4 regions of the Bacillus sp. KH172YL63 genome follow, and region 4 is predicted to be linked to each of the others. Evidence: riboswitches for the same ligand, from Rfam matches in the RefSeq annotation. Region 4 holds a riboswitch; each other region holds the start of a gene.
What was found. Region 4 has a riboswitch for cyclic di-GMP ahead of folE (GTP cyclohydrolase I FolE). Riboswitches for the same ligand answer to the same signal wherever they lie in the genome.
Positions count from the first base shown of each region.

Region 1: it holds a riboswitch for cyclic di-GMP, as region 4 does, so the genes downstream of both, KH172YL63_RS20455 (hypothetical protein) here and folE (GTP cyclohydrolase I FolE) in region 4, are expected to answer to the same signal.
Region 2: it holds a riboswitch for cyclic di-GMP, as region 4 does, so the genes downstream of both, KH172YL63_RS19830 (histidine kinase N-terminal domain-containing protein) here and folE (GTP cyclohydrolase I FolE) in region 4, are expected to answer to the same signal.
Region 3: it holds a riboswitch for cyclic di-GMP, as region 4 does, so the genes downstream of both, KH172YL63_RS01115 (EAL domain-containing protein) here and folE (GTP cyclohydrolase I FolE) in region 4, are expected to answer to the same signal.

Region 1 is NZ_AP022842.1:4,031,207-4,033,409, reverse strand. Features, by position in the region: gene KH172YL63_RS20460 (efflux RND transporter periplasmic adaptor subunit) at 1-298, opposite strand, end outside; gene KH172YL63_RS20455 (hypothetical protein) at 322-987, opposite strand; cyclic di-GMP riboswitch class I at 1,249-1,322, opposite strand; gene KH172YL63_RS20450 (hypothetical protein) at 1,520-1,681, shown strand; gene KH172YL63_RS20445 (helix-turn-helix domain-containing protein) at 1,840-2,203, opposite strand, start outside.
Region 2 is NZ_AP022842.1:3,906,755-3,908,957, forward strand. Features, by position in the region: gene KH172YL63_RS19830 (histidine kinase N-terminal domain-containing protein) at 1-840, opposite strand, end outside; cyclic di-GMP riboswitch class I at 1,224-1,310, opposite strand; gene KH172YL63_RS19835 (putative bifunctional diguanylate cyclase/phosphodiesterase) at 1,725-2,203, opposite strand, start outside.
Region 3 is NZ_AP022842.1:199,816-202,018, reverse strand. Features, by position in the region: gene KH172YL63_RS01115 (EAL domain-containing protein) at 245-955, opposite strand; cyclic di-GMP riboswitch class II at 1,398-1,478, opposite strand; gene KH172YL63_RS01110 (DNA-3-methyladenine glycosylase) at 1,580-2,164, opposite strand.
Region 4 is NZ_AP022842.1:3,799,728-3,801,930, forward strand. Features, by position in the region: gene KH172YL63_RS19435 (SDR family oxidoreductase) at 1-97, opposite strand, end outside; gene KH172YL63_RS19440 (6-carboxytetrahydropterin synthase) at 87-917, opposite strand; gene folE (GTP cyclohydrolase I FolE) at 931-1,500, opposite strand; cyclic di-GMP riboswitch class I at 1,621-1,703, opposite strand; gene KH172YL63_RS19450 (PilZ domain-containing protein) at 1,714-2,082, opposite strand; gene KH172YL63_RS19455 (EAL domain-containing protein) at 2,122-2,203, opposite strand, start outside.

The DNA of each region.
Region 1 (2,203 bases), 230 kb from region 4:
CGGTCACTTCATACTCATAGAGCGGTGTCCCGGACTCTACCTGGTCCCCTTCTTTTACAAGGAATTTTTTGAAAGAGCCGAATTCGTCGTTGAAATAAAGGTAGTTCTCTTCTTCAGCGTCTACCACGCCGGCTTTGGGCAGTTCCTTGGCAAGGTCGCCTTTCGTGACCGGTTCCCATTCGGCAACACGGACTTCCCGGTCGACTTTGCTGTTCGCTTTTTCAATCAGATATGTATTGGTACCTATGAAAAGGAGCGACACAGTGAGGGTACTATAGAAAATGGTTCGTTTTTTCATGAATGTTCACAGCCTTTTAATAGTTAGATTAGAGTAGATATATCAAGAAACGCCAGAAGTGTAGTAACGCCCCAGAACAATGCATTCGTTAAGAGGATTACCAGCCAAATCACCCAGTTCTTCTGTTGAGTGAGGCGTTTGATTCCTTTGTATTGAATATAGAAAATCCATATCTTAAAAAGTGAGAAGCATCCTAAGAAATAGATGACCAAAGCTTTGCCCGTTATATATTGGGCGATGACCCCAAGCGATAGGGGTGATGAGAACCAGTCAAGAGAAAAGAAGATAGACAAAGGGATATACGTCAGCTTTTCAATTAATAGGATCATCAATACGAGAGCCTGGATGATGACGAGCTTACGGTATTCACCCTCATCTGAAATCGTCCAGAAAATCAGTGCCGGTACGAATAGGACGACTGCTGCATATAATAGACCAGCGATCAGTCTTCCCAGGAAGAAAAGGAATTTTTCCATTTCAAATGTGGCAGGTGACAGTTCCGTTAGTTGTTTTGAAAGAGGATCCATTCCGATTCCGAAAGAGGAAATGAGTCCAAAGACAAGAGCAGATAATAGAATAACAAGGAGAACTTTTTGTTTATATCCTTTCAATCCTTCCGCCACTTGTAACTGATAAAAGAAGTGGGAAGGTTGTCTCAATCCCCGGATGAGTTTAACTTCTTTATGCATGTATGGTTGCCTCCAACTAGTTTAGATTACTCCTTTTATTCTATCGAATATTCTCGAAACTTTCCATAAATTGTAGAATGAAAGTATATAAAATTAAAAAAGCGCCAATAGACGCTTTTACATGTTATACGTTAAATATGTAGTTCCAGCAATTATAGCAATCGTAATAAAAAATAGGCTTACATACATTCCTATCTTTTTATACTTTCTTTTTGCTGCGAATTCCTCGGGTGTCAAAAACGACAACTCTATCCCTCCTAGATTGGTAGCTGGCTGGCAGTGTAGCCCCTATAGCTTTGCGTCATCACCTTTCGATGATTTTGCCCTTATTCATTCCATACCATTCATATATCGGCTAAAAAGAGAGGAAATTGAATGGGTATAAAGTTGTTTTTTGGAGAAAATTCTAATAAATTTTTCTTTCACTTTGTGGTTTTTTCTGGTAATATTGCATAGAATTGATGTTTGAAATGTTGTCTAATAGTGTAATAAGGTGATAGAAACCGTTTTTTATTGTAGGAGGTTGTCTGTTTTGAAAGGAAATGAGAAAACCAATCACCACATTCTCAATGTCATCCAGCAAGCGTTCGACAAAGGCCAACAAGGCAACATGGACACAAACTCCATGATCCACTGGCTCAAACAAGAACTTCAATCAGGATACTCAATAGATGAAAATCAAAAAGCGCTCTAGAAACCCACATCAGGGAATCTAGGCGCTTTTTGTTTTTGTGGTTGGAGGGACGGACCTCATTTTTGAATGGTTTTTCAGACCGGAATCCCGGTTTAGCAATGTTTCTGCTTCTTTTGCGGAGGTCCGTCCCCCACACAACACCCCCCACGGACAAACCTCTACCACTCCTTCAACGTCTGATAAAGGTGGTTGACGTGGGTGATGAATTTTTCTTTGCGTTTTTCTGTGAAGTAGGCGAGGGATGCTAGTGTCCGTTTGAGTTTAGGATGTTCCTGGAGGATCTTGAGGATTTCTTTGTACTCCTCGTCTTCGAAGCTTTCTCTCAGGATCATGGGATGATGGCTTTGGCCGGAAGCGCTGCTTTCTTCTCCGTACATAATCCGGTTCATTTCATAGGTGGGGATTTTGTATACTTCCTTGAAGGTAAGGAGCATTTTATAGGGGATGTCCCTTGTCCCGTTTTCATAATTTGATAATGTGCTCTGGTTGATGTTCAAGCGAAGGGCGGCTTCTCGCTGGCTA
Region 2 (2,203 bases), 110 kb from region 4:
AGCATCAATCGAATTCATGATCAGATTTAGGAAGACTTGCCTTAACTCATCACCATTCCCCATTAATCTGATATTTGTTTCGCACTTAAAATCAATTAAAACATCTCCATCTAGAAGACTTGGATATAAGAATTCAATCGTCTCTTCCAAAAGATCAGAAAGAAAGATTTCTTCTTGAACACTTTCTATCAAGTCCTTCCTTGATACATGAAGGAATTGTGAAATCCGGTAATTCAATTGCTCCAGCTCATGTTGCATAATATCAAGATAGGGTAGGTTAGGATAATCATTTTGCAAAAGCTTTGTAAAGCCAATAATTGACGTCAGTGGATTCCTGAATTCGTGAACGAAGCTTGAACTCATCTGACCAAGGATTGTCAGGCGCTCTTTATGGGTTTGATCTATATAATGTTCTTTTTCTTGGAGTTGTTGTTCCTTTATTTCCGTATATTTACGAACGGCTAAATAAGAGAAGCGGTCAAATAATGTATTAATCTCTTCAATGATAGGCTGTAAATCCCTAAGTTCGATCCCTGAATGATTAACCCAATTAATGATAATGCTCTTCCCTATATTTACGTTATATACAAACTCACTTATGTTAACGTTGGCTTTCACCCGTTCTAGAGCTGTCTTATGAGCAAGTAAAGTAATTTCCTCCTCACTAAGTGGTTCCTCTATCGCACGCTTAACTAAGTGAAACATGTTCATTCCATTATTTAACACTTCTTCTTTATACACATCTTGATCTGAAATCACGATATTCTTGCGCCAGTTTTGTAAAAACTCATCTGAGTGATCATCCAGGTATTTAATGAGCTTGATGGAAGCACTAGTCATCGAATGGTCGTCCCTTCATTCCGTCTATGTTTTTAATCGTCGTTGATTCCATCATAACAGAAAATATGTGCGGACGGTTATTTCCATATTATACCTGTACTTTTCTTTTCATAACTTCCTACTATAAAATTGAATACTCGACCACTGACTTAAGCCTAAAAATTAAAACCTCCATTTCACTCTTAGAAGATTCAACGAGAACAGGGAATATTTATATTATAAAAAGACAGTTTTTATTTAACCAGGAACGAGTGAGGGGGGGTTTTTTAAAATGGTAAGAGAGATTTATCTCTTTAGACCATTCATAAACGGGAGGTCGTCTGAAAGATGAAGTATGGAAGAAGTGAAGCTTTAGTATATAGAAAATATATAACAAATGCGTACACGGTAACTGGCTGGCATCGTCTGGCACATTGAAAGCCCCTATAGCTTTGCGTCCCTATTTTTCAATAGGTTTGCCTTTATCGTACGCACATTAGTAGTATTTCAAATACATGTTTTAAAAGATTCGTTTTCTGGGATTTTGAAAAACTTTCATAAATACAGTATTATCTTCACATTTGAAAATCTTTATTCCTATAAACTTTAGGGGTGTCCATATTTCCTTCATATAATATAACGGCATTAAGAAACCTCCCTCCCAATGAATCATTATACCCATATTCATTACTTATATTTACATTATATAATAATTATCAGAATAATCTATCATATACAGGTATATAATTGTCGACAATTTTCTCAATAAAGAACACCTTACGACATTCCTGTCGTGTTCCCAAATAAAAATAAACAGCCGATGATGTTATCCAAGTCATCACAGGCTGTTTACCTTATTATGCATACGTTTATGATCGTAATCTCAAGAAGGGCTATTCTCTCCTTCAATTAGGCTTCAAGTAGGTTCCCTCAAATTCCTCCGGGGACACCGGGCGACCAATGGCATACCCTTGAGCTTTATCACAGTGATTCCTTTTCAGGAAACCAAACTCTTCCTGGCTCTCTACTCCTTCTGCTGTTACGTGTAAATGAAGATGCTTCGCCATTGAAATCGTACTTTTCACTATCGCTTGATGATCTTCGTTCGCCATGATGCCATTTATGAAAGAACGGTCGATTTTTAGCGTATCAAGGGGATATTTCTTTAAATAACTCAGGGAAGAATAGCCTGTCCCATAGTCGTCCATTGATAAACTGACTCCCAGTTGCTTTAATCGTTCAAGCTTTGAGATGATCAATTCCTGATCACACATGGCAATGCTTTCCGTCACTTCCAGGTCAATCATCTCTGGGTTCACTCCATGTGTCCGGATACTGTCCTCCAGTTTCACGATAAGCTCCTTGTCCAGAAGCTGCCTCATCG
Region 3 (2,203 bases), 650 kb from region 4:
TCCAAGATAAAAACCAAAAGTTCACTGGATTAACTACTTGTTCATCTTCTGAATAGTAGTGATTAATGTAATTCAAGTACATTTACGTTGATCCATTGCTATGGCAATTTTTTATTCCTCAGTCTCAAATTACCGTAGATGCTCACATTAACTTCTATACCTCTATCAATAACAACAATAAATGCGAATAGAGCTTAATAAAAAGAAGGGCCACTCCCACATATTAAGGAGCACCCTTCTTTTTTTACGCCAATAATTGGCTCGGCCTACCAAGGTAGTAGCCTTGTCCGATCGAAATGCCGAGTTCCTTCGCCACCTGCATATCCTCCACTGTTTCGATTCCTTCGAGCACGATGACGGTATCCTTGCTGTAAAACTGACTGAAGAAAGAAAGGAACCGCTGTTTCTTCGTGTCCTCTGCCAGATTCATTGCAAAATATCGGTCCAGCTTGATAATCTCAGGCTCATACTCAATCGCCTTTTTGATGGAGGAAGTGCCCTGTCCGAAATCATCGATGGCATACCATACACCGAACTGCTTCAGTTCTGCAAGAGAACTCTTTAACAGTGGATTCTGCCACAGTTCCTCTGCGCTCGATTCGTTGATCTCGAGTACAAGGCGGCCGATGATGTCCGGATACTTCTTCATGAGATCGTGGAAATAAGTGTGAAAGCTTGGATGCAGAATCGTGGTGATGTAAATATTCAGGAACAGCTTACAATCCTTCAGCCCTTCCGCCGAAAAGCTTCCAAGGGCCTTGGTGATGGAAAGGGTATCAAGCTTATACAGGATATTCGCTTTCATGGCCGATTGAAACACGCGTTCAGGATTTTCATTATACTTGTTACGAAGCAGGCCTTCATAAGCATAGAGGGTGCGATGGTCACCCAACTCATATAAAGGCTGGAAATCATGATAGATCAAGTCATTTTGAAAAATTGTAAAGATGTTCATAGGACCCCTATACTCTCTTTTTATTTTTTGGCTATTTTCGTAAACATTGTGGCTTTTAGACGAGTCAGATGCGGTTGATTTCCACTCCAGATGCTCGCTTTCCGCGGGGATGACGGTGAGCCTCCTCGGACTTTGTCCTGCGGGGTCTCACCTGTCCATCAGTTCCCGCAGGAGTCGAGCATCCTCCGTTCCAATCAACCATCGGAGATAAAAACCAAAAATTCACTGATTTAACTTCTTATTCACCTTTTGAATAGTCTTGATCAACGTATTTCAACTACATTAGCCTTGATTCATTACTATGGAGATTTTTTCATTCCACAGTCTCAAATTAACGAAGATGCTCACATGAACGTCTAATAATAGCAACAATCTATGCGAAAACAGCCTTTTTTTGACTCTTCTCATGAAAAAAACCACACAAAAACGCAATGATCCTGCGTTCGTATGTGGTCGGTTGCGCTACTAGCTCCCCTAAATGTAAGCGCCCATCTGTCATTTAGGTTCAAAGCCCCCATTCGAATTGTCATTTTCTGAAGTTTGTTATAAGAAAAATATACCACATAACTAGTACTTATGGGGTGTATTTTATCCTATTTGTTAGAAAATTCTTAAATAAACACCTTATTTAGAAACATAGGGGTTGTCTTTTATCCAAAATCGCCATGGATAATCTCTTGCTTCCCCCGAATTATCGATACCAATCCGTTTTCCTTCCATCACTTCCACAGGCTGATCGCCCTCAATGATCATCAGGGGCGGTTCGAGGAAGCTTCCCCCGTAATCGTTCATGGTAATGCCCAACGCTTTCGTCAGCTTCCCGGGTCCGCTTGTCCAGTTCTTCATGGCATGTCCCGGCCTTCTCAAAGCCATAAGCTCCAGTCCATCAAGGGGCTCGACCGCCCTGATCAGCACCGCTTCCGGCTTCTCCTTCTCTCCGCTCACCACGTTCACCAAACAGTGGGTATGCATGACATATGTATAAATCCGTCCGGCTTCATGAAACATCATTTCAGTCCGCTTCGTCCGTCGATTCCCATAGCTGTGGGCCGCTCTGTCCTCTGGCCCAAGATACGCTTCCGTTTCCACGATATAACCGGAGGCAACACCCTCCTCTGTCTCTTTCACCAACACGCATCCGAGCAGTGCCTTCGCAAGATCCAATGTCGGCTGTTCGTAAAAAGATGGGGGCATCGGTGTATATTCCATGGATGTTCACTTCCTTTCATGGGTTGGTCATTATTTTCT
Region 4 (2,203 bases):
CTTCTTCCTTAAGGAGTGATGCCGTTTCATAACCGATTCCTTTACTCGCTCCCGTGATCATGACCGTTTTACCGGTTAATCTTCCACTATGCCCCATGTCGCACATCCTCTTCCCCGCAGTACTCGAAATAGTTCTTTTCTGTCTCGTATAATCCGATTTTAAAGAGGTTTGATAGTTTCGAAGACAGGAGTTCCCATATCACCACTGCGACATTTTCCGATGTAGGGTTGATATGTTTAAATTCTTCCGTATCTAAATTTAAATGCTTATGGTCAAATTTTTTCATGATTTCTTGTTCTACGATTTCGTCCATTTCTGAGAGACTGGCGATCATCCCCGTTACCGGGTCCGGCGTGCCATGCACCGTCACTTCAAGGTAATAGTTATGTCCATGTCCAAACGGGTTATTGCATTTCCCGAATATGGCCAGGTTTTCCTCATTGCTCAATTGCTCACTGTGCAGCCGGTGGGCAGTACAGAAATGATACTTTCGGGTTAAGCGGACCATCGATCCTTCCTCCTTTTCAGCATATAAAAAGTTGTTTTCATGCAAGCGGATTTTATGAAGTTGGCAATTGTCTATTTTTCCATCCAATGAGTCCCATATGAATGAGACAATATTTTCAGTGGTCGGGATGTTTTCCGTGAAATGATCATTTTCTTTGTTTAAGAACTTTCCATCCATTTGTTCTGAAACAAATGATTTCACGACTTTGTCTATGTCTGTAATATTAACGACGATTCCCGACTCACGGTTCAGCTTACCTTTCACCATGACTTCAAGCGTATAATCATGACCGTGGCCGCTCGGATTGCTGCAAGGCCCGAATACTCGCTGATTTTCTTCTTCGCTCCACTCTTCGATCCTGTACATGTGAAGAGCGGAAAAGTATAACTTCCTGGATAGATAAAGCATGCAATCCCTCCTCTTAGTCTCTCGCCAATGCCCGTTCAAATTCCGTTACAAGGGCATCATTTTCTTTAAAAGAACCCTTCTTGATTGTCGTGACCGTCCCACTCCCGGGCTTCTTTACCCCACGGGCACACATGCATAAATGCTGACCTTCCACACTGACAATGACTCCTTGCGGCTCGAGGACGTTCATGATCGCTTCAGCCATCTGACGGGTCATCCGCTCTTGGACTTGCGGACGTTTGGACACCAGTTCTACGAGTCTCGCAAACTTACTTAAACCGACAACTCTTCCATCCGGAATATAGCCGATATGGGCTTTTCCAAAGAACGGAATCAGGTGATGCTCACAAAAGGTGTAGTATGTAATATCCTTGACCACAACCATCCCTTCATACGCTTCCTCAAATGTAGTGGTCAGCGCCACTTCCGGATCGACCCCCACTCCTTCAAATACTTCCCTATACATTTTTGCTACACGCCTGGGTGTTTCAATAAGACCTTCCCGCTCTGTATCTTCACCTACTAATTCCAATATTGCTTTGATATGATCTTCCAATGCGCCAGTTCGTGTTTCAACCGTCATCCTTCATTCCTCCTTATTAATCATGTTTTCAAGTAAGCAAAAAGACCCACCAAAAAGATTGGTGGGTCTGCTTGAATAAAGGCAGCTTTATCGCTCCCCTCTTCATACATTCCAATCCTTTTCGGTAACCCGGCGATCGTAGCTCATGCCTTAGACCCGTAGCTTTGCGTCCTTATTTTTCAATAAGTTTGCCATTATCGAAGGTGTCCTTCATCATTTGTTCCGTTCGTTTGCTTTTACAACCTGTTTCACTTCTTCTGTAATCAATGTCTTTAATTGATCATTTTTCACAAATTCGACTCCATAAAATCGTGTGATTCCGTTTGATCTGCTCCACACGAGCACCCCGTTTACCACCAGGAGGGCTTCATGTATCCTCATTTCCAACTGCACGAGTACCTTCTTTTCTACAGGGATTGAAAAATCGGCGCTGAACCTGCAGCCATTTGGACTGATGTCGATCAATTCACCTTTTCCCTTGCTCGTCCTGGCCCTGAGTTGGCCCACACTTATGATCGAGAACCTACAGGGAACCGGCTGTGGAAATGTATAGCGATAAGCTTCCTCTCGTTTATATAACATGGACATGTACCCCTTATAGTTTGTATATACATCCAGGATTCATCCATTCTCACTTAACGTGAAGGGTCTCTTAGGCAATATAACTTCAACCGTTGTACCCTGGTTCTCTTCACTTTCGATT